2 regions of the Ciceribacter sp. L1K23 genome follow, and region 1 is predicted to be linked to the other one. Evidence: riboswitches for the same ligand, from Rfam matches in the RefSeq annotation. Region 1 holds a riboswitch; the other holds the start of a gene.
What was found. Region 1 has a riboswitch for S-adenosylmethionine ahead of J5J10_RS16135 (O-succinylhomoserine sulfhydrylase). Riboswitches for the same ligand answer to the same signal wherever they lie in the genome.
Positions count from the first base shown of each region.

Region 2: linked by a shared signal. The riboswitch ahead of metA (homoserine O-succinyltransferase) and the one ahead of J5J10_RS16135 (O-succinylhomoserine sulfhydrylase) in region 1 are both predicted to bind S-adenosylmethionine.

Region 1 covers NZ_JAGRRC010000001.1:3,338,840-3,349,383, forward strand. The annotation lists gene J5J10_RS16120 (glycosyltransferase family 2 protein) at 68-1,990, shown strand; tRNA gene J5J10_RS16125 (tRNA-Gly) at 1,999-2,072, opposite strand; gene J5J10_RS16130 (2'-deoxycytidine 5'-triphosphate deaminase) at 2,121-3,218, opposite strand; SAM riboswitch at 3,291-3,369, shown strand; gene J5J10_RS16135 (O-succinylhomoserine sulfhydrylase) at 3,417-4,601, shown strand; gene apaG (Co2+/Mg2+ efflux protein ApaG) at 4,730-5,122, shown strand; gene J5J10_RS16145 (Hsp33 family molecular chaperone) at 5,138-6,127, opposite strand; gene argF (ornithine carbamoyltransferase) at 6,250-7,167, opposite strand; gene J5J10_RS16155 (aspartate aminotransferase family protein) at 7,179-8,384, opposite strand; gene J5J10_RS16160 (GcrA family cell cycle regulator) at 8,803-9,330, shown strand; gene phoB (phosphate regulon transcriptional regulator PhoB) at 9,446-10,129, opposite strand; gene phoU (phosphate signaling complex protein PhoU) at 10,147-10,544, opposite strand, start outside.
Region 2 covers NZ_JAGRRC010000001.1:3,862,194-3,872,737, forward strand. The annotation lists gene tesB (acyl-CoA thioesterase II) at 41-925, opposite strand; gene J5J10_RS18695 (ubiquinone biosynthesis hydroxylase) at 970-2,223, shown strand; gene J5J10_RS18700 (Trm112 family protein) at 2,236-2,430, opposite strand; gene J5J10_RS18705 (LON peptidase substrate-binding domain-containing protein) at 2,437-3,117, opposite strand; gene trxA (thioredoxin) at 3,212-4,186, opposite strand; gene J5J10_RS18715 (prolyl-tRNA synthetase associated domain-containing protein) at 4,243-4,764, opposite strand; tRNA gene J5J10_RS18720 (tRNA-Gly) at 5,021-5,095, shown strand; gene J5J10_RS18725 (multidrug efflux SMR transporter) at 5,258-5,581, shown strand; gene J5J10_RS18730 (aldose epimerase family protein) at 5,606-6,625, opposite strand; gene J5J10_RS18735 (VWA domain-containing protein) at 6,649-7,836, opposite strand; gene J5J10_RS18740 (GNAT family N-acetyltransferase) at 7,843-8,292, opposite strand; gene metA (homoserine O-succinyltransferase) at 8,294-9,217, opposite strand; SAM riboswitch at 9,307-9,384, opposite strand; gene J5J10_RS18750 (MoxR family ATPase) at 9,444-10,286, opposite strand; gene J5J10_RS18755 (thiamine diphosphokinase) at 10,420-10,544, shown strand, end outside.

The DNA of each region.
Region 1 (10,544 bases):
TGGGGAATATCGCGGTTTCCGCGAGCAGGGTACCTATGTCGGCGCCACGCGAACGGTTGGAGCGGTTTTGGCTCCAGGTCCGGAGGTCGGGGAGTTTCCGGAAGACAGCGCCGAGTGCCGCATCCTGAAACGCCTCGGGTTCTCCAAGCCGGCCATAGCGGCCGCCGCCGACAATGCGGCGCGGCGCGGAACGACAATCGAGCAGGAACTTCTCGCGACCGGCTGGATCCGAGAGGAGGCCTACTATGCGGCGCTCGCCCGGCTTGCTGGGCTTCCCTTCGTCGACGCGCTCGACCCGGAAGCCGTCATGGATGTCGAAGGCATGGACGTCCTGTTGCAGCGGCCGACAATGCTGAGGGTCTACGATCGACGCCGCGCGCCTTCGGTTGCCATCATCCCCCAGGCGGGACGGATGGAAAACCTGCTCGACAGCATCGCCGCGATGCCGACATTGTCGAAAAGCCTTGTGGTGACGACGCCCTCGGCGATGCGTGCCGCCGTCTGGAAGGCTGGCGAGACACGCCGGGCGCTCAACGTCAGCGCCAGTCTGTTCGAGCGGCAGCCGCGCTTCTCGGCCCGCATCGTCATGACCGGCCTGCAGGGCTTCGTGCTGGGAGCGGCAAGCGCCGGCGCCGGGCTCGGACTTGCTTTGTTTGGCGGCCCGGTGCTGCTGGCGCTGCATGCCAGCGTCTCCAGCTTCTATCTGGCGGCTCTTGCCCTGCGCGGCGGTGCGCTGCTCTATGCCGTTCGCGAGCTTTTGCCGATCGATAGGCATACGCCGGACGAGGATCTTCCGGTCTATACGGTGATCGTCGCGCTCTACCGCGAAGCCCCTGTGGCCGCCCAACTGCTGAAGGCGCTCGACCGGCTCGACTGGCCGAAATCCCGTCTCGACGTCAAGCTCGTCTGCGAGGCTGACGACCGGGAGACGATCGATGCCCTGAGGGCGCTGCGGCCCGGCCCGCATTGCGAAATCGTCGAGGTGCCGCCGATCGGGCCGAGGACCAAGCCGAAGGCGCTGAGCTATGTCCTCGGCGCCGCGCGAGGCGAGTATGTCGCCGTCTACGATGCCGAAGACCGGCCGCATCCGCTGCAATTGCGCGAGGCCTGCCACCGCTTCCGCCATATGCCGGACAAGGTGGCCTGCCTGCAGGCGCCGCTGATCATCAGCAACGCGCAAGCCTCCTGGGTGAGTGCGCTGTTCGCGGTCGAGTATGCGGGCCTGTTCCGGGGGCTGCTGCCGGTGCTGGCGCGCCTGCGCATGCCGCTGCCGCTCGGCGGGACCTCCAATCATTTTCGCACCCGCATCCTGCGCGAGGTCGGCGGCTGGGACCCGTACAACGTCACCGAGGATGCCGATCTCGGCCTCAGGCTCTATCGTCTCGGCTATCGCTGCGGCGTGTTGCGGCGCCAGACGCTGGAGGACGCGCCGACGGAGATGGGTGTCTGGATGCGCCAGCGGACCCGCTGGTTCAAGGGGTGGCTGCAGACCTGGCTGGTGGTGATGCGCGATGGTGGCAGGGCAAGGCGCGAGATGGGTCTCCTCGCTTATGTCGTCTTCCACCTGCTGGTCGGCGGCATGCTGCTCTCGGCGCTCCTGCATCCGGTGATGCTGATCACGGTTCTAAGCTCCGTTTTCGCCATGCTGGGCGCGCCACGGCCGCCGCTGAGCCTGCTGCAAGTCGGGCTGATCGCCGTCGACATCGTCAACGTGCTCGGCGCCTATGCCTGCTTTCTTGGCCTCGGCGCTGTTGCCATGATCGGCTACGAGAAGCGGCTGATCGGCTGGCGATGGCTCGCCGTGCCGCTCTACTGGATGATGATGGCCGCCGCCGCCTGGCGCGCCGTCTACGACCTCCGCCGGCGACCGTTCCATTGGGCGAAGACGCCGCACAAGCCGGTGGTGGTGGGGCAAGGGGCGTCATCAACCGAACCCCCACAAAAATTGAAGTGGCCGAGGCTGTGGCGGCGGCAAAAGGCAGATGCTTAAATGACAGCTGGAGCGGGTGAAGGGAATCGAACCCTCGTATTCAGCTTGGGAAGCTGCTGCTCTACCATTGAGCTACACCCGCTTGCGGCTCTGTCTCTAGCAGGAACAACGGTCCCGCTTCAAGATCAAATCAGGGCGCGCGGAAATGCTTGGAGAGCTTCAGGCCCTGCGCCTGGTAGTTCGAGCCGAGACCGCTGCCGTAGAGGCCTTCCGGTGGTTCGAGCATGTGTTCGTAGACGAGGCGTCCGATGATCTGGCCGTGTTCGAGGATGAAGGGCACCTCGTGGCTGCGCACTTCGAGCACCGCCCGGCTGCCGGCGCCGCCGGCGCCCGCGTGGCCGAAACCGGGGTCGAAGAAGCCGGCATAATGCACGCGGAATTCGCCGACCAGCGGATCGAAGGGCGTCATCTCGGCGGCATAGAGCGGCGGCACGTGCACCGCCTCGTTGGACACGAGGATATAGAATTCGTCCGGATCGAGGATCAGCTCGTCGCGGCCGCGCGAATAGAGCGGCTCCCAGAAGTCGAGCACGTCGTGGGCGGCCTTCCTGTCGACGTCGATGACAGAGGTATGGTGCTTGCCGCGATAGCCGATCAGGCCTTCGGGACCCGAGCCCTTGAGATCGATGGAAAGCGCGATGCCGCCGCCCGACACGTTCGGCGCATCCGCCGCCACCAGCGTCTCCGCGGCGTGCAGGTCGACGAGTTCCTGCTCGCCGAGCAGGGCATGACCCTTGCGGAAGCGGATCTGCGACAGGCGCGAGCCGCGGCGCACGATGATCGGGAATGTGCGCGGCGAGATCTCCAGGTAGAGCGGACCCTTGTAGCCGGCCGGCACCTTGTCGAATTCCTGGGCATAGTCGACCATCACGCGGGTGAAGATGTCGAGGCGCCCCGTGGAGCTCTTCGGGTTGGCAGAGGCGGAGATGTCGCCGGGCAGGTCGAGGCTTTCCATCAGCGGCACGATGTAGACGCAGCCGGTTTCGAGCACCGCGCCGTTTTCGAGGTCGATCTCGTGCAGCGTCAGGCGTTCCAGCTTGTCGGCGACCGTGCTGGAACGGCCGGGCATGAAGCTGGCGCGCACGCGCAGCGCCTTGGAGCCGAGACGGAGATCGAGGCTTGCCGGTTGGATCTGGTCGTGATCGAGCATGGCTTCGCTCAGAAGCTGGCCGCGCCCGAACAGTTCGCCGATCGCCCGGTCGGCCAGAATGCCCGCGTTTCTCGTCATGTCTTCGTTCCTATTTGGCGCGACAAAACCAAAGTCGAGGAATTGACGCAAGCCTGCATCAGGCGTATTGCAGCCTTATCCCGTGGTGATTTGGCCGGTCGGCTTGCAGCCACGTTAAACAAATGGCTAAAAAGACCGGGTCGATAGAACCGGTCTGCATTTGCGACCGGTTTTTTTGTGTCTGAAAGGCCAGACGGCATGAGCAAGAATTGGCGTCCCGCAACCCGCCTCGTCCATGGGGGAACGCTTCGTTCCCAGTTCGGTGAAACCTCCGAAGCGATCTACCTGACGCAGGGCTTCGTCTACGACACGGCGGAAGCCGCCGAGGCCCGCTTCAAGGGCGAGAATGACGGCTTCATCTACGCACGCTACGGCAGCCCGACCAACGACATGTTCGAAAAGCGCATGTGCCTGCTGGAAGGCGCCGAGGATGCGCGCGCCACGGCGTCCGGCATGGCCGCCGTTTCCGCCGCGATCCTGAGCCAGGTGAAGGCCGGCGACCACATTGTCGCCGCACGCGCCCTGTTCGGGTCCTGCCGTTGGGTGGTCGAGACGCTGGCGCCGAAATACGGCGTCGAATGCACGCTCGTCGACGGACGCGACCTGAAGGCCTGGGAAGCGGCGATCCGCCCCAACACCAAGGTGTTCTTCCTCGAAAGCCCGACGAACCCCACGCTGGAAGTGGTCGACATCGCGGGCGTCGCGAAGCTCGCCAATCAGGTTGGCGCCAAGGTCGTGGTTGACAATGTGTTCGCCACGCCGCTGTTCCAGAAGCCGCTGGAGCTTGGCGCCCACGTCGTCGTCTATTCCGCCACCAAGCACATCGACGGACAGGGCCGCTGCCTTGGCGGCGTCGTGCTCTCCGACAAGGAGTGGATCGACGAGAACCTGCACGATTACTTCCGCCATACCGGCCCGGCCATGTCGCCGTTCAATGCCTGGACGCTGCTGAAGGGCATCGAGACGCTGCCGCTCAGGGTGAAGCAACAGACCGAGAATGCCGCGAAGATCGCCGATTTCCTTGCAAACCATCCGAAGGTCGCCCGCGTCATCTATCCGGGCCGCGCCGACCATCCGCAGGCCGATATCATCGCCCGTCAGATGACGGGTGGCTCGACGCTGGTGGCGATCGAGATGAAGGGCGGCAAGCAGGCGGCATTCGGCCTGCAGAACGCGCTGGAGGTCGTGAAGATCTCCAACAATCTCGGCGACGCCAAGAGCCTGATCACCCATCCGGCGACGACGACGCACAAGAACTTGTCGGAGGAGGCGCGCGCCGAGCTCGGCATTTCGAGCGGTCTCGTGCGCTTGTCCTGCGGTATCGAGGACAGCGAGGATCTGGTCGAGGATTTCGCGCGCGCGCTCGACAAGATACCGGGCTGACGGCATCGGACGGGCGAGCCTAGGCTCGCCCGGGCATGCTGCCTCACCGCTTCTTGCGCCGGGCTTCCTTGATTTTGGCCTGATCGTGTAGAATATGCTGATTGATCAGCGATGTGAGGTGAGCCCGAATGTATCGTGCCGTGACCCGCGACATAGAGGTCATCGTGGAGCCGTTTTATCTGGAGGAGCAATCCGATCCGGACGACGGCCGCTATGTCTGGGGCTACAAGGTCGTGATCGTCAACCATTCGCGCGAGCCGGTTCGCCTGGTGCAGCGCTACTGGCACATCACCGACCAGAACGGCCAGGTCGACGAGGTAAGCGGTCCGGGGGTCGTGGGCGAGCAGCCGCGGCTTCGTCCGGGCGACACCTACGAATACTCCTCCGGCTGCCCGCTCGACACGCCGTCGGGCATGATGTTCGGCCATTACCAGATGCAGACCGACGAGGGCCGTCTGTTCGAGGTGGCGATCCCGGCATTCTCGCTCGATACGCCGGGTCTCGCGCGCGTCCTGAACTGAGGCCGGCCGAACCGGTCAGGCGTTTTCCAGTTCCGACACCGGATAGGTGTAGGTGGTCGAGCAGAACTCGCAGGTGACGCCGATCGCGCCGTCTTCCTGGCTGGCCTCGATCTCCTCGGCCGAGAAGCCCTGCAAAACGCCCTTGATCTTCTCCCGCGAACAGCTGCACCGGTCGTAGACGCCGTTGGGCTCATAGACGCGAACGCCGCGCTCGTGGAACAGCCGGAACAGCAGTCGCTCGATTCCGACCTGCGGATCGGTCAGCTCGTCGGCATCGACGGTATCGACCAGCAGGCGGGCTTCCGCCCAGCCGTCGTCCTCGGCGTGATCGTTGTCGCGGTCATCGCCGTCGCCGCCATGCAGGTCCGGATGGCGCATGCGCTCCGGCGCCTCTGGCAGGAACTGGGCGATAAGGCCGCCGGCACGCCAGGCATGGCGCGGCTTGCCGGTCTGGTCGCGATCATAGAGTTCGGCGACGCCGAGGCGCACGCGGGTCGGGATCTGCTCCGACTGGCGGAAATAGACGCCGGCGATCTCCTCAAGCGACGAGCCGTCGAGCGGCACGATGCCCTGATAGGGCTGCATGAAGCTGCCCTGGTCGATGGTGAAGGCGAGAACGCCGGTGCCGAGCAGCTTTTCCGGAGAGGCTTCACCGGCCGCGACGGCGCTCGCGACAGCTTCCTCGTCGAAACGGGCGTAGGCGCGGACGTTCTCCGGCGTGGTGAAATCGGCGACCAGAAGATCGACGGGACCGTCGGTCTTGGTCTGCACCGTGAACTTGCCCTCGAACTTCAGCGAGGTTCCGATCAGCACCGTCAAAACGATCGTCTCGGCCAGCAGCCGTGCTACGGCCGGCGGATAGTCGTGGCGGTCGAGGATGCTGTTGAGCAGCGGTCCGAGCTGCACCGCGCGGCCGCGCACGTCGAGGCCTTCGACCTGGAACGGAACGACCCTGTCGTCACCGGCGAAACCGAATTCGCCAAGCTCTACTGTTCTGTCTGCCATGCTTTGGTAACTCCCGGCGCCACGGCGCCAAACGAAAAGGGGCTGGCACCCCAGATTTTACCGCACACATGGGGAACCGGCGCCAAAAGGTCAAGCGCCGGACCGTTTCCTAGGCACCGGTGTCAGATCGCGCCGAGGCACCAGGCGAGGATCGACTTCTGCGCGTGCAGACGGTTCTCCGCCTCGTCGAAGACGACCGACTGCGGACCGTCGATCACGTCGTCGGTGACCTCCTCGCCGCGGTGCGCGGGCAGGCAGTGCATGAACAGCGCGTCGGCGTTGGCCTTCTTCATCAGTTCGACGTTGACCTGGAAGGGCTGGAACACGTTGTGTCCGCGAGCCTTGTGCTCGAGGTTCATCGATACCCAGGTGTCGGTGATGACGGCATCGGCGCCGGCAACGGCCCGGTCGGCATCATGGCACAGCATGATCTCGCCGCCATTGTTCCGCGCCCAGTTGAGGATCTTGTCGTCAGGCTCCGACCCCATGGGCACCGCCATGTTCATCCGGTAGCCGAAACGCGCAGCACCCTCGACCAGCGAATGCAGCACGTTGTTGCCATCGCCGGTCCACGCGAGCGTCTTGCCTTTCACCGGGCCGCGATGCTCCTCGATGGTCATGATGTCGGCCATGATCTGGCAGGGATGGGTAAGATCGGTCAGCGCATTGATGACGGGCACAGTGGCGTGCTCCGCCATTTCCAGCAGGCGGTTGTGATCGGTCGTCCGGATCATGATCGCGTCCACGTAGCGCGACAGGACCTTCGCGGTGTCGCCGATCGTCTCGGCCCGGCCGAGCTGCATTTCGGTGCCGGAGAGAAACAGCGTCTCGCCGCCGAGCTGGCGCATACCGACATCGAAAGAGACGCGGGTGCGGGTGGATGGCTTCTCGAAGATCATCGCCAGCATCTTGCCGGCGAGCGGCTTGCCGGCCGTGCCGGCCTTGGTGTCGCGCTTGCGGCCGATCGCGTCGTCCAGCATCAGCCGGAGATCGGAAGAGGAAACAGCCGAGAGATCGAGAAAATGTTTTGGAGATGCCATTGGTCCACCCGTCAGCCCTGAAGGCTCTTCTTTTCATTCGCCGCCGTCAGGCTTTCGGCAGCCCGTTCGATCCGACGCAGGCCCTCGCGTGCCTCTTCTGCCGTCAGCGTCAGCGGCGGCAGCAGCCGGATGACGTTGTCGCCGGCCGAGACACTGAGCATGTGCTCGCCGCGCATGGCCAGCAGCAGGTCGGCGGACGGGCAGGCGGCCTTGATACCGAGCATGAGCCCCTCGCCGCGAATATCCTCGATCACATCGGGATAGCGATCCTTGAGCGCGGCAAGACCCTGGCGCAGCACCAGTGCCACATCCTGCACATTGCGCAGGAAGCCATCGGCGAGCACGACGTCGAGCACAGCGTTGCCGACAGCCATGGCAAGCGGATTGCCGCCATAGGTCGTGCCATGGGTGCCGGCCTTCATACCCGCGGCCGCCTCGTCGGTCGCAAGGCAGGCGCCGAGCGGGAAGCCGCCACCGATGCCCTTGGCGACCGCCATGATATCGGGCGTGATGCCGGCCCATTCATGGGCGAAGAGTTTTCCGGTCCGGCCGACGCCGCTTTGCACCTCGTCGAGGATGAGCAGCAGGCCGTTCTCGTCGCAGATATCACGGAGTGCGCGAAGGAATTCGTTCGGCACGACGCGGATGCCGCCTTCGCCCTGCACCGGCTCGATCAGTATGGCGGCGGTTTCGTCGGTGATCGCAGCCTTCACCGCGTCGAGGTCGCCGAATGGCACCTGGTCGAAGCCGGCGGCCTTGGGGCCGAAGCCTTCGAGATACTTGGCCTGGCCCCCGGCCGCGATTGTCGCGATCGTACGGCCGTGGAAGGCGCCCTCGAAGGTGATGATGTGAAAGCGCTCGGGATTGCCGCGCGCGAAATGGTAGCGTCGCGCGGTCTTGATCGCGCATTCCAGCGCCTCGGCACCGGAATTGGTGAAGAACACCTTGTCCGCGAAGGTCGCCGACGTCAGCCGTTCGGCAAGCTTTTCCTGGCCCGGCACGTCATAGAGGTTCGACAGGTGCCAGAGCTTGTCCGCCTGGTTCTTCAACGCCTCGACGAGATGCGGGTGCGCGTGGCCGAGCGAGTTGACGGCGATGCCAGCGGCGAAATCCAGATAGCGTTCGCCGGTCTCGGTCACGAGCCAGACGCCTTCCCCTCGCTCGAAGCGCAGCGGTGCGCGCATGTAGGTCTGATAGAGCGGGGATGCCTCGGCCATGGCGCGGAACTCCTTCGGCAGGCGGGGATTGAGACGGAGGGATGACAACCGGTTGGAAGTGCCGGAAATCAAAATGCCGCCTTGCGGCGGCGCCCGCACTATCTCCATTTCCTCCCTTGCTGTCAACAAAACACCGCATTCGCGGGCTTGTTGGCGAAGCGTGTGAGAAAACCCTCGCCAAGGGTAAAATTTGCTCTTGAAACGCGTCGGGAAGCAAGTTGGGGAAAACTTTAAAATCGATTCCCGATGATTCCGCCGACTCTTGTCACGGAGTCAGGCTCACACTAGGTTAATCGTCAATTACTAGACTGCATGCGGCGGAACTAGTCACCGACAGTATCGAAGTTATTTTTGTTTCGGAACCCTCCGAAGCAGCGGTGATGGATTCTGTCATCAATGCTACAGGCGGAGAGCAGGCATGAACTGGACGGATGAGCGCGTCGAAAGGCTCAAGAAATTATGGGCCGAAGGTCTGAGCGCGAGCCAGATCGCGGCGCAGTTGGGCGGAGTGAGCCGCAACGCGGTGATCGGCAAGGTTCACCGTCTCAACCTGCCCGGGCGCGTCAAGGCGGGTGGAACGAGTTCGGTCGCACGGGCGACGAAGCGTCCCGCCGCACCGCAGCGGTCCCAGACCTTCAACCCGCGTCCGGTCGCTGCCCGCCCGGCTGCACGGCCCGCCAACGCCCTCGTTTCGAAGGATGGCGCCGAGTTCGAGGGCGTCGAGGAAACCCGCTTCTCGCCGGCCAACGACGTGATCGTTCCGATCTCTAAGAAGCTGATTTTGACAGAGCTGACCGAGCGCACCTGCAAATGGCCGATCGGCGATCCGACCAAGGACGATTTCCATTTCTGCGGGTGCGAGGCCCTCGACGCATCGCCCTACTGTAGCTACCACGGCAAGCTGGCCTACCAGCCGGTGTCGGAGCGTCGCAAGCAGGCGCGCTGATCCGTCAGAATCCTGATTTTCAAAGGGCCTTCGGGCCCTTTTTCATGTCCGCATCCGGTCATGGAAAAGGCCGCTCTCGACGAGCGGCCTTTCGGGATGTGGGGATCGGCAGGCTTCAGGCTTCCATCGAGTAGCCGGCGCCGCGCACGGTGCGGATCACATCCTGCATGTTCGAGAAGTTCAGAGCCTTGCGCAGGCGTCCGACATGCACGTCGACGGTCCGTTCGTCGACATAGATGTCGTGACCCCAAACGCCATCCAGCAATTGCGAGCGCGAGAAGACGCGGCCGGGCGAGGCCATCAGGAATTCGAGGAGGCGGAATTCCGTCGGGCCGAGGCGGACTTCGCGGCTCTTACGGTGGACCCGGTGGGTTTCGCGGTCGAGCTCGATATCGCCGCAGCGAAGCACGCTGGAGAGCACTTCCGGCTTGGCCCGGCGCAGCATCGCCTTGACACGGGCCATCAGTTCCGGCGTCGAGAACGGCTTGACGACATAGTCGTCGGCGCCGGTCGAAAGGCCACGGACGCGCTCGCTTTCCTCGCCGCGGGCCGTCAGCATGATGATCGGCAGGCGCTCGGTTTCGGGTCGCATGCGCAGGCGTCGGCAAAGCTCGATGCCCGAGACCCCAGGAAGCATCCAGTCAAGGATAAGAAGATCCGGCACGCGCTCCTGGAGGCGAAGTTCCGCCTCGTCTCCGCGCAGGATCGTTTCCACCTCATAGCCTTCCGCTTCGAGATTGTAGCGCAGGAGGACGCTCAGGGCCTCCTCGTCCTCGACGACGGCAATCTTCGGCTGCATGTCTTCGTCCGCCCTGCTTATTCCGTGACCGCACCGAGCGAGGACGTCAGGTCTTCCTTAGGCCGTTCGCCCTCCGGCTGGGAGCCGGTGGTCATGTAGTAAATGGTTTCCGCGATGTTGGTCGCATGGTCTCCGCAGCGCTCCAGGTTCTTGGCGCAGAACAGGAGGTGCGTGCAGGTGGTGATGTTGCGCGGGTCTTCCATCATGTAGGTCAGGAGTTCGCGGAACAGCGAGGTGTAGACGGCGTCGATTTCGTCATCGCGGTCGCGGATCGACTTGGCCTTCTCGGCCGAGCGCGTCGTGTAGACGTCGAGCACTTCCTTGAGCTGAACGAGGACCAGTTCGCAGAGATGTTCGAGACCGCGGCCGAGCTTGCGCGGCACACCGGTGCCCTGCACCGCCATAACGCGCTTGG
Region 2 (10,544 bases), 520 kb from region 1:
GCGGGCGAAATTTGGGCAGTTTTGCGATTCTGCCTATAAATTACGCATTTGCCTTTTTGCGGATCAACCCTTCCTGGGCCACCGAAGCGATCAATACGCCGGAGCGGCTATAGATGCTTCCCCGGGTCATTCCGCGCGCCCCCGATGCGCTTGGGCTGTCCTGAGTGTACAGGAGCCAGTCGTCGAGGCTGCAGGGGCGATGAAACCACATCGCGTGGTCGAGGCTGGCGACCTGCAGATCCGGATCGAAGATCGACGTGCCGTGCGCGTAGAGCGAGGTGTCGAGCAGTGTCATGTCGGAAAGGTAGGCCAGAACAGCCGCTTGAAGGGGGCGATCATCGGGCACCGGGCCAGTCGTCCGCACCCAGATATTCGCTTGCGGTGCCAGCTTCTCCCTGGAGATGTAGTGCGCCATCGATGTCGGGCGGAATTCGACCGGGCGTTCGCGTCCCCAATATCGCTTCACGTTCTCCGGCGCCTCGGCCAGGAACAACTTCTGGAATTCCTGTTCGTCCATCAGGCTGTCGGGCGGCGTGACCTCAGGGATATCGACCTGGTGCTCGAAACCCGGCTCGTCGAGCTGGAACGAGGCGGACATGGAGAAGATGGCCTTGCCGTGCTGGATGGCCACAACCCGACGGGTGGTGAAGCTGGCGCCGTCCCTGATGCGCTCCACCTGATAGACAATGGGGATAGATGGATCGCCTGGCCGCATGAAATAGGCATGCAGGGAATGAACGAGGCGATCCGGCTCGACGCAGCGCTGCGCGGCAACCAGTGCCTGGGCGATCACCTGACCACCGAACACCCTCTGCCAACCAACCTTGGGGCTACTTCCGCGGAACAGATTTTCCTCAAGCTTTTCAAGGTCCAGCGTGACGAGGAGCTGATCCATGGCGGCGGACCTTGCATGTTGCTGCGACATTTTAATAGGCGTTCCGGTTCTAGGATGTGGTCTGAGACTGTTCTATATACCGCCCAGAGGTCGAAACAAAGGACGAGGATAGCGACATGCCGGACATGATCATCGTCGGAGGCGGATATGTGGGCCTGGCGGCCGCCGTCGCCGTCAAGCAGGCGGCGCCGCATCTGTCCGTCGAGGTCATCGAGGCGGCGCCCGCCGGCGTATGGCGAAACGATCCGCGCGCGTCCGCCATTATCGCCGCGGCGACCCGCATGTTCGAGGTTTTCGGGCTCTGGGACGAGATCGAACCGGAGGCGCAGCCGATCAACCGGATGATCGTCACCGATTCGAAGACAGGCGATCCCGTGCGTCCACTTTTCCTGACGTTCGACGGGGCGATCGAGGACGGCCGCCCCTTTGCCCACATGATCCCCAACACCGCCATGGTCGGCGCCTTGCTGGGCGCCTGCGAGCGGCTCGGCATATCCGTGCGCAACGGGGTCCGCGCCACCGAGTTTTCGGCCGGGTCGGCGAGTGCCAAGCTCATGCTGTCGGACGGGGAAACCCTTGAGGCACGCCTCGTGGTCGCCTGCGATGGGGTACGGTCGAAACTGCGCGATATGGCAGGGATCAAGACCGTCAAATGGCAATACGGCCAGTCCGGCATCGTCACCACGGTCGAGCATGAGCGGCCGCACGAGGGAACGGCGGAGGAACACTTCCTGCCCGCCGGCCCGTTCGCAATCCTGCCGCTCAAGGGCAACCGGTCCTCGCTCGTCTGGACGGAGCGGACCGAGGATGCAGACCGGCTGGTGGCCTCCGACGATCTCGTGTTCGAGGATGAACTGGAACGTCGGTTCGGCCACAAGCTCGGCGCGCTGAAGGTGGTCGGCAAGAAGCAGGCCTTTCCGCTGGGGCTGACGCTGGCGCGCGCCTTCGTCGCACCGCGCCTGGCGCTGGCCGGCGATGCGGCACACGGCATCCACCCGATCTCGGGCCAGGGTCTCAACCTAGGCTTCAAGGACGTGGCGGCGCTTGCGGAAACGGTGGTCGAGGCGGATCGCCTGGGTCTCGACATCGGCGCGCTGGATGTGCTGGACCGCTACCAGACCTGGCGCCGTTTCGATACCTTCCGGATGGGTGTGACGACCGATGTGCTGAACCGGCTGTTCTCGAACGATTTCGGTCCGCTCAGGGTGCTGCGCGACATGGGTCTAGGTGTGGTCGACCGTATCCCGGCGCTGAAGTCCTACTTCATTTCGGAGGCGGCCGGAACGTCCGGCCCGGCGCCCAGGCTGCTCGCCGGCCAGGTGCTCTGAGACGCTGCCGCGTCAATCGTCGATCTTGCGGGCCTCCGACACCAGCATGATCGGGATGCCATCGCGAATAGGGTAGGCGAGCCTCGCCTTCTCGGACACCAGTTCATTGGCCTCGCGGTCGTGGTGAAGGCGGCCCTTGGTCAGCGGACAGACGAGCAGGTCGAGCAGTTTGGTGTCGACGCCGCCCTTGCCGAGGTCCGTGTCCATGTTACCTCACTGCAGAATATTGTCGGCGTCGCCGAAATTGCGGGCGAGCACGATTTCGGTGATGGCGATCAGCGTTTCCGCCCTGGTCTTCAGGTCCGGCGCCTCCAGCAGGGCCTGCTTCTCGGCCGGACCGAAGGGTGACATCATCGAGAGGGAGTTGACGAGGGTGAGGTTGCTCGCCCGTTCGACGCTCTCCCAGTCGGCCTCAAGCTTGTTGGCCATCAGGTAGGCCCTGAAAGCGGCCAGCAGCGCCGTACGGTTGACGGTCGCTTCCTCGTCCTCGCAGGTCAGGTCGGAGATGAAGGGAACGATCCGGAACGTGCGATAGGGTTCGCTTTTCGTCGTTTCATCGAGAAGCCGGAAACGGCAAATGCCGCTGAGCGAGATGATGTAGCGCCCATCTCCGGTCTCCGAGAGCGCGGTGATGCGGCCGATGCAGCCGACGGTCGCGAGCGGAGGACGCTGCGACGCGGTCTCGCCTTCCGACGGTTCGGTGAGAGAGGGTTGCACCATGCCGATCAGCCGGTCCGTGGCGATCGCGGCATCTATCATCGCCAGATAGCGGGGCTCGAAAATGTTCAGGGGGAGCTGGCCGGCGGGCAAAAGGAGCGCACCGCCCAGCGGAAAGACCGGCAATGTCTCCGGGAGGTCATCGGCGCCCAGATAGCGTGCGTTTCCGACTTGCATCCTGTTTACGTCCTTTCGGCTCCGGGGACCGAGCCGTACCGTCCCATCGTCCTGTCACCACGCAGGTCCCATCGCTAGATAGGGTGCCGCGGCGTCACGAGAAGAGGATGGACGACAGCTTTCGCCGAGCCGCGATCGTGGCAGGGTCCTTCGGTCCCCAGGCGTCGAAGAATTCGAGCAACTGGCGGCGCCCGCCGTCGTCGTCGAAGGTGCGGTCACGCTTCATAATCAGCAAGAGGTGGTCGGCCGCCTCGTCGCGCTTGCCCTCGACATTGCGGATCTTGGCGAGTTTCATGCGCGATTCGTGGTCGTCGGGGTTCAGCGCCAGGGCGTGCTCAAGAGCCGCGGGATCGCCGAGCTTGCGGGCTTCCTCATAGAGCTCGAGCTTTTTCCTGACCGCCTGGACGGCTGGATCGTTCGCCAGCTCTTCCGGCGCGTTGGCCAGCAATTCGCTGGCGCGCGCGTGCTGGTTGGCGGCGATCATGCATTCGGCCATGCCGGCATAGGCGCCGGCATTCTGAGGGTCTGCCTGGAGGACGGCACCGAAAAGCTGGGCAGCCTCCTGCACAGCACCTTCCGCAAGAAGCGTGCGGGCTTCCTCGAGCGCACCCTCGATCTCGGCCGCGCCGGCGTCACCGGCATCGGGACCGGCGATACGGTCGATGAATTGGCGTACCTGGCTTTCGGGAACCGCGCCCATGAAGCCGTCGACCGGGCGGCCATCGACGAAAGCGACGACTGCGGGGATCGACTGGATGCCGAGCTGGCCTGGAATGGAGGGATGGTCGTCAATGTTGAGCTTGACGAGCTTCACCCGGCCGCCGGCCTCGTTCACGACCTTCTCGATCACCGGTGCGAGCTGCTTGCAGGGGCCGCACCATGGTGCCCAGAAATCGACCAGAACCGGCTGCCGTCGGGATTCTTCCATCACGTCCTTGGCAAAGCCGGCCGTGGTGGTGTCCTTCACGTGGCTTGCGCCCGCAGCAGCCGCCGGTGCCTCTGAGAATCGAGCCTGGGCCGTCATCTGGCCGCCGTAGCCGCCGCCGTAGGGGTTGTTGCTGTCGCTCATGATGGTCTCCCGGTGTTCTTTCGGCCGCCGCCGGCTGTTGCCGCTAAGATCGTATGTCAGGCCGTGACTTTCAAGACAAGCGGGGTGTGACCCGTCGCCTCCATGAAGCGAATAAGATCGTCGCGGGCGATCGAGGTGGTGGCGTCGTTGGAGAGCGGATGGCAGTTGATGATCTCCTCCCGCATCAGATCGGCATCGAGCACGAAGGTCACGTTATGGCCGGTATCGTTGATGGCGCCGAAGGCGGTGACAGAGCCCGGAATGACGCCGAGATACTCCATCAGCTTTTCCGGTTTTCCGAATGACACCTTGCTCGCCGCGCCGATCAGCGTGTGCACGGTCTTCAGGTCGACGGACGCGTTTTCCTCGACCGTCAGAAGGAAGAAGTTGTCCTTCTTGTCTTTCACGAACAGGTTCTTCGTATGGCCGCCGGGAATTTCGTCGCGCAGCGAGACCGATTCGGCGACGGTGAAGACCGGGGGATGATACTTCGTCTTGTGGCTGATCCCGAGGTCGTCGAGGAAGCGGAAGAGATCCTCGGCTGTCTTCGGAGGGATGGTTTCGCTGGTGTCGGTCATTCTCGTTCCTTCGGCCTGCTGCATCAGCGCTTCCGGAAGGAGGCGCGTGGAGGTGATACGATCCGCGAGCGCGGTTGGCAATCATTGGCGTGCCCCGTTTTCCGGGCGTTTGCCGGGACTTTTCGGACCAATGAATTTTTTCTCCGCGGATTCGTCATTTCCTTGTTGCATTTGAAAAAGGACTGAGCCATATAGCGCCCGTCGCCGCAACGCGGTGACCTTCGATCCACCGACTACCCCCGGATCGTCGCTGTGAGCGGGTGTAGCTCAGGGGTAGAGCACAACCTTGCCAAGGTTGGGGTCGAGCGTTCGAATCGCTTCACCCGCTCCAATTTTCCTCCCGATATTCTGATCGAAACCGCGTCGATGACGACGTCTCAAGTGTTCTTGATCTCGCGTCCGGAAACCCCCACATAGTTGTGTGCGAGGCCACGTCCTCCCCCTTCAAGGGCAGATGTCCGGGACGGCCCGGTTGCTTGACCGGGAGAAAATCGTGGCCTGGATCTATCTTTTCGCCGCAGGACTGTTCGAAATCCTGTGGGCCTTCTCCATGAAACAGTCGGACGGTTTTACGCGCGTCGTTCCCACGCTGGTGACGGTCGCGGCGATGATCGTGAGCTTTGCGCTGCTGTCGCTTTCCATGCGCAGCCTGCCGCTCGGGACCGCCTATACGATCTGGACCGGCATCGGCGCCGTCGGCGCCTTTACCGTCGGGATCGCGGTGCTCGGCGAGCCTGCGGGTCTTGTCCGCATACTCGCCGCCGTCCTGATCATCAGCGGGCTGGTGCTGATGAAACTCGCCAGCCCGTCGCACTAACTCCGCCCCGGTGTCGCCTGTTCGTCAGGTCTTCGAGAAGACGTAGTCGGTTTCCTGGCGGAGAACTTCGCCGGGCCGCAGGATGGCGTTCGGGAAATTCTCGTGATTGATGGCGTCCGGCCAGGTCTGGGTTTCCAGGCAGAAGCCGGCAAAGGGGCCATATTTGCGGCCTTCGAGGCCGGGGACAGGGACGTCGAGATAGACTCCGGCGTAGAACTGCACGCCAGGTTCAGTGGTCCGGACCTCCATCGACACGCCGGAATTGATGCTGCGTGCAAGCGCGATGCTCCGCTTTGCCTGCCGCTTCGCGGAGAGGCAGAAATTGTGGTCGTAGCGGACCTGGGCGTCGCCGTCGAAGCGCTTCATCTGTGTGAGCTTGCGGAAGTCGAAGGCGGTGCCCTCCACCGGCTTGATCTCGCCGGTCGGAATGAGCCTGTTATCGACCGGGAGATAGTGATCAGCGGCGATCATCAGATCGTGGCCGAGCGCGTCATCCTGGCCGTCGAGGTTGAAATAGCTGTGCTGGCAGATATTGGCGAGCGTCGGCGCGTCGGTCGTGCTTTCGTAGACGACCGACAGCGTTCCCTCCGGCTTCAGGTGATAGGTCGCCCGGACCGTGCAGTTGCCGGGATAGCCGGCGCGGCCATCGGGATCGGTGATCTCAAGGACGACGCGATCCTTCGCGAGGTCGGCGATCGTCCAGTTGCGCACCGCGATGCAGTCGCTACCGCCATGCAGGTGGCCATAGGCGCCTTCGTTCAGTTCAAGCTGGTAGCTCCTGCCGTCAAGCGTGAAGCGTCCGCCGGCGATGCGGTTCGAGCAGCGGCCGGGAGTCGCGCCGAAGTAGGGGGAGTGCTTCAAGTAGGCGTCCAGCGTGTCGAAACCGAGCACAAGCGGCGCGTCGTGACGGGCAAGGCGCAGATCCTGGATCACGGCGCCCCAGGTGACGATCGATGCCGTGAGCCCGCCGCCTTCGAGACGCACGCGCCCGACGGATTCGCCTGAGGGCGTCGTGCCAAAGGTTTCGATGGAGGGTCTGCTCATGCGGGTTCTCCCAGAATTTTTGTTCAACGCGACAGCTCGCGCGCCGCCGTTTCCAGGCCGCCGAGCGTCAAGGGAAACATGCGGCCGTTCATCAGCGACCGTATCATGCCGACCGATGCCGTATAGCCCCAATAGTCCTCGCGCAACGGATTGAGCCAGAGGCATTTGCGGAAATGGCCGGTCAGCCGGTTCAGCCATGCCGCGCCCGGTTCGATGTTCCAGTGCTCGACCGAGCCGCCGGGCTGGCTGACCTCGTAAGGGCTCATGGCGGCGTCGCCGACGAGGATTACGCGGTAGTCCGGGCCATGGGTGCGGATGAGGTCTTCGGTGGCGATCGTATCGACCTGGCGGCGGCGGGCGTCGGTCCAGACGCGTTCGTATAGACAGTTGTGGAAGTAGAAGTAGTCCATGTGGCGGAATTCGGCGCGGGCGGCCGAGAACAGTTCCTCGACGCCCCGGACGTGATCGTCCATCGAGCCGCCGATGTCGAAGAACATCAGCAGCTTGACGGCGTTGCGCCGCTCGGGGCGCGTCTTCACATCGAGATAGCCGTGCTCTGCGGTCGCCTGGATCGTGCCCTGGAGATCGAATTCCTCGGCGGCGCCTTCGCGGACGAAACGGCGCAGCCTACGCAGCGCCACCTTAACGTTGCGGGTGCCGAGTTCGACCGTGTCGTCGAGATTGCGGAACTCGCGTCTGTCCCAGACCTTCACGGCGCGGCGGTGGCGCGAGCCCTCCTGGCCGATGCGCACACCTTCGGGATTGTAGCCATAGGCGCCGAAGGGCGAGGTGCCTGCCGTGCCGATCCATTTCGAGCCGCCCTGATGGCGGCCTTTCTGTTCCTCGAGTCGCTGGCGCAGCGTTTCCATCAACTTGTCAAAGCCACCCAGCGACTCGATAAGCGCCTTGTCCTCGTCGGAGAGGTGTTTCTCGGCGAGCTTGCGCAGCCACTCCTCGGGGATGTCCGTCGGCTCGATCCCGTCGCCGGTGCCGGACAGGGCCTCGAGCCCACCGAAGATTTCGGAGAAGACGCGATCGAAGCGGTCGATGTGGCGCTCGTCCTTCACCAGCGTCGCGCGGGCGAGAAAATAGAAGGCCTCGACGTCGAAATCGGCGATGCCGGTGCGCATGCCTTCCAGCAAGGCGAGGAATTCGCGAAGCGTTACGGGAACGCCTGCCTCCTTCAGCCTGAGGAAGAACGGGACGAACATCGAGGCCTAAAAGTTTTGCTGGTAGACGATGAAGGGTGTCTTTTCCGCGATGCGGTCGTAGAGGCGGCGGGCGGTGGAATTGAATTCCTGCGTCATCCAGTAGACCTCCTTCGACCCTTCCGCCTGTGCCTTCTCGTAGACGGCCTCAATCAGCGCGCGGCCGATCCCCACGCCCCTAACGTCCGGATCGGCAAACAGATCCTGAAGGTAACACACATTGTCGATATGCCAGCAGGAGCGGTGGAAGAGATAGTGCGCGAGGCCGACGGGCTTGCCGTCGACGAGGGCGAGAAGGCCGCGATACTCGTTGGCGCCCCCGCCGATGAGGCGGGAGAAGGTGGAGGCGTAGATCTCCTCGGGGAGTTCGGTATCGTAGAAGGCGAGATAGGCCTTCCACAGGCGACGCCACTCGGCTTCGTCGGCCGCCTGGAGGGGTCGTATCACCGGCTCTGTCATCTCAAACCTCCTTGCCGATCTCGTTCAGGTCGTAAGGTGTCATCTGGTAGATCTCGTTGATCCAGTTGCCGAACAACAGGTGCGCATGGCCGCGCCAGCGGTTGAGCGGCGTCAGCGTGTCGTCGTTGTGCGGGAAATAGTTGTGCGGCAGCTTGATCGGGACTCCCGCCGACTTGTCGCGGAAATACTCGTCGCCCAGAGAGGTCGAGTCGTATTCGATGTGATTGAACATATAGAGGCGGTTCGCCCGCTTCTCGTGTACGAGGCAGACGCCCATCTCGTCCGATTCGAGCAGGATTTTCAGGTCCGGCACCTTTTCGATGTCGGCGCGCCGAACCTCGGTCCAGCGCGAGACGGGAACCTGGAAGTCGTCGGAGAAGCCGTTGAGATAGACGGACGACGGCGCCAGATTGCGGTGCCGGTAAACACCGAACGCCTTTTCCTTCAGCGTGTGCTTCGGCACGCCGTTGAAATGATAGATCGCCGCCATGGCGCCCCAGCAGACGTTCATGGTCGAATGCACGTTCGTCGTGGTCCAGTCGAGGATCTGTTCGAGTTCCGGCCAGTAGGTGACCTCCTCGAACGGCAAGGTCTCGACCGGCGCGCCGGTGATGATGAAGCCGTCGAACTTGCGGTCCTTCACCTCGTCCCAGGTCTGGTAGAAGGACAACAGGTGCTCCTCGGGCGTGTTCTTGGCCTTGTGGCCGCCGATGCGCACCAATGACAGCTCCACCTGAAGCGGCGAGGCGCCGATCAGCCGTGCGAACTGGATCTCGGTCTTGATCTTGTTCGGCATGAGATTGAGAAGCCCGATCTGAAGCGGGCGGATGTCCTGGCGGACGGCAACCGTTTCTGTCATCACCCGCACACCCTCGTGAACGAGGGTTTCAAAGGCGGGCAGTGTATCGGGTATCCTGATCGGCATGTTGTTCGACTTCCCTTGCCATGGCGGTCGCTGACCGCACATACAAAAACACCGGCGGCTTCTTCATCGCCACCGGTCCTCGGAAAGTCTTTGAACTTGCCTCGGCCCTTTAGCGACTTGTTTAACGTGGCTGCAAGCCGGCCGGCCAAATCACCACGAGGAGAGGCTGATTTACGCCCGTCCGGCGCGCGAATCAACGAAAAACGTTGCCGCAGTGCGGTCGTGGTTACCGGTTTTCGCGCCTGGCCATGAAGGCCAGCCGCTCGAAAAGATGCACGTCCTGCTCGTTCTTCAGAAGTGCGCCGTGGAGCTTCGGCAGGGCCTGCCTGGCGTCGCCACGAAGATCGGCGGGATCGACCTCGTCGGCGACCAGCAGGCGGATCCAGTCGAGCGCTTCCGATGTCGAGGGCCGCTTCTTCAGTCCGGGTGTTTCGCGGATTTCATAAAACCTCGTGAGCGCGTTGCGCAGCAGATCGCTCCGGATGCCCGGATAATGGACGTCGACGATACGGGCGAGCGTGTCGGCATCGGGAAAGCGGATATAGTGGAAGAAGCAGCGGCGCAGGAAGGCATCCGGCAGTTCCTTTTCGTTGTTGGAGGTGATGATGACAATCGGACGCACTTCCGCCTTCACGGTCTCGCCGGTTTCGTAGACATGGAATTCCATGCGGTCGAGTTCCTGGAGCAGATCGTTGGGGAACTCGATGTCGGCCTTGTCGATCTCGTCGATCAGCAGCACGACCTTGCGGCCTGCCGCGAACGCCTGCCAGAGCTTGCCCTTGCGGATATAATTCGAAACGTCGTTGACCCGCTCGTCGCCCAGCTGGCTGTCGCGCAGGCGCGACACGGCATCGTATTCGTAGAGACCCTGCTGGGCCTTGGTGGTCGACTTGATGTTCCATTCAATGACATCAAGGCCGAGGGCTTTTGCAACCTGCCTGGCGAGTTCGGTCTTGCCGGTGCCGGGTTCGCCTTTCACCAGCAGCGGCCGTTCCAGCCGGATCGCGGCGTTGACGGCGATCATCAGATCCTTGTCGGCGATATAGTCGGCGGTGCCGGTAAACTGCATTGTATCCGAGCCTCGTTCGTTTCCGGCTGAAACCTAGTGACGCGACCGGTTCCGCGCAAGCAGGGCGTCACCGACGCCGGCGACGCCGCATTCGTCTTTCCCTTTTGCGCGAAGATGCGCTAAGGGCAGGCGCATGACATCGACTTCGTTCACCCTGTTGCTCGGCGGCCACCTCACCGTCACCGATCGCCTCCGGTCGCTGACGGAGGGCAGCCGTGTGATCGCGGCCGACAGCGGCATGCGGCATGCGGCAAGCCT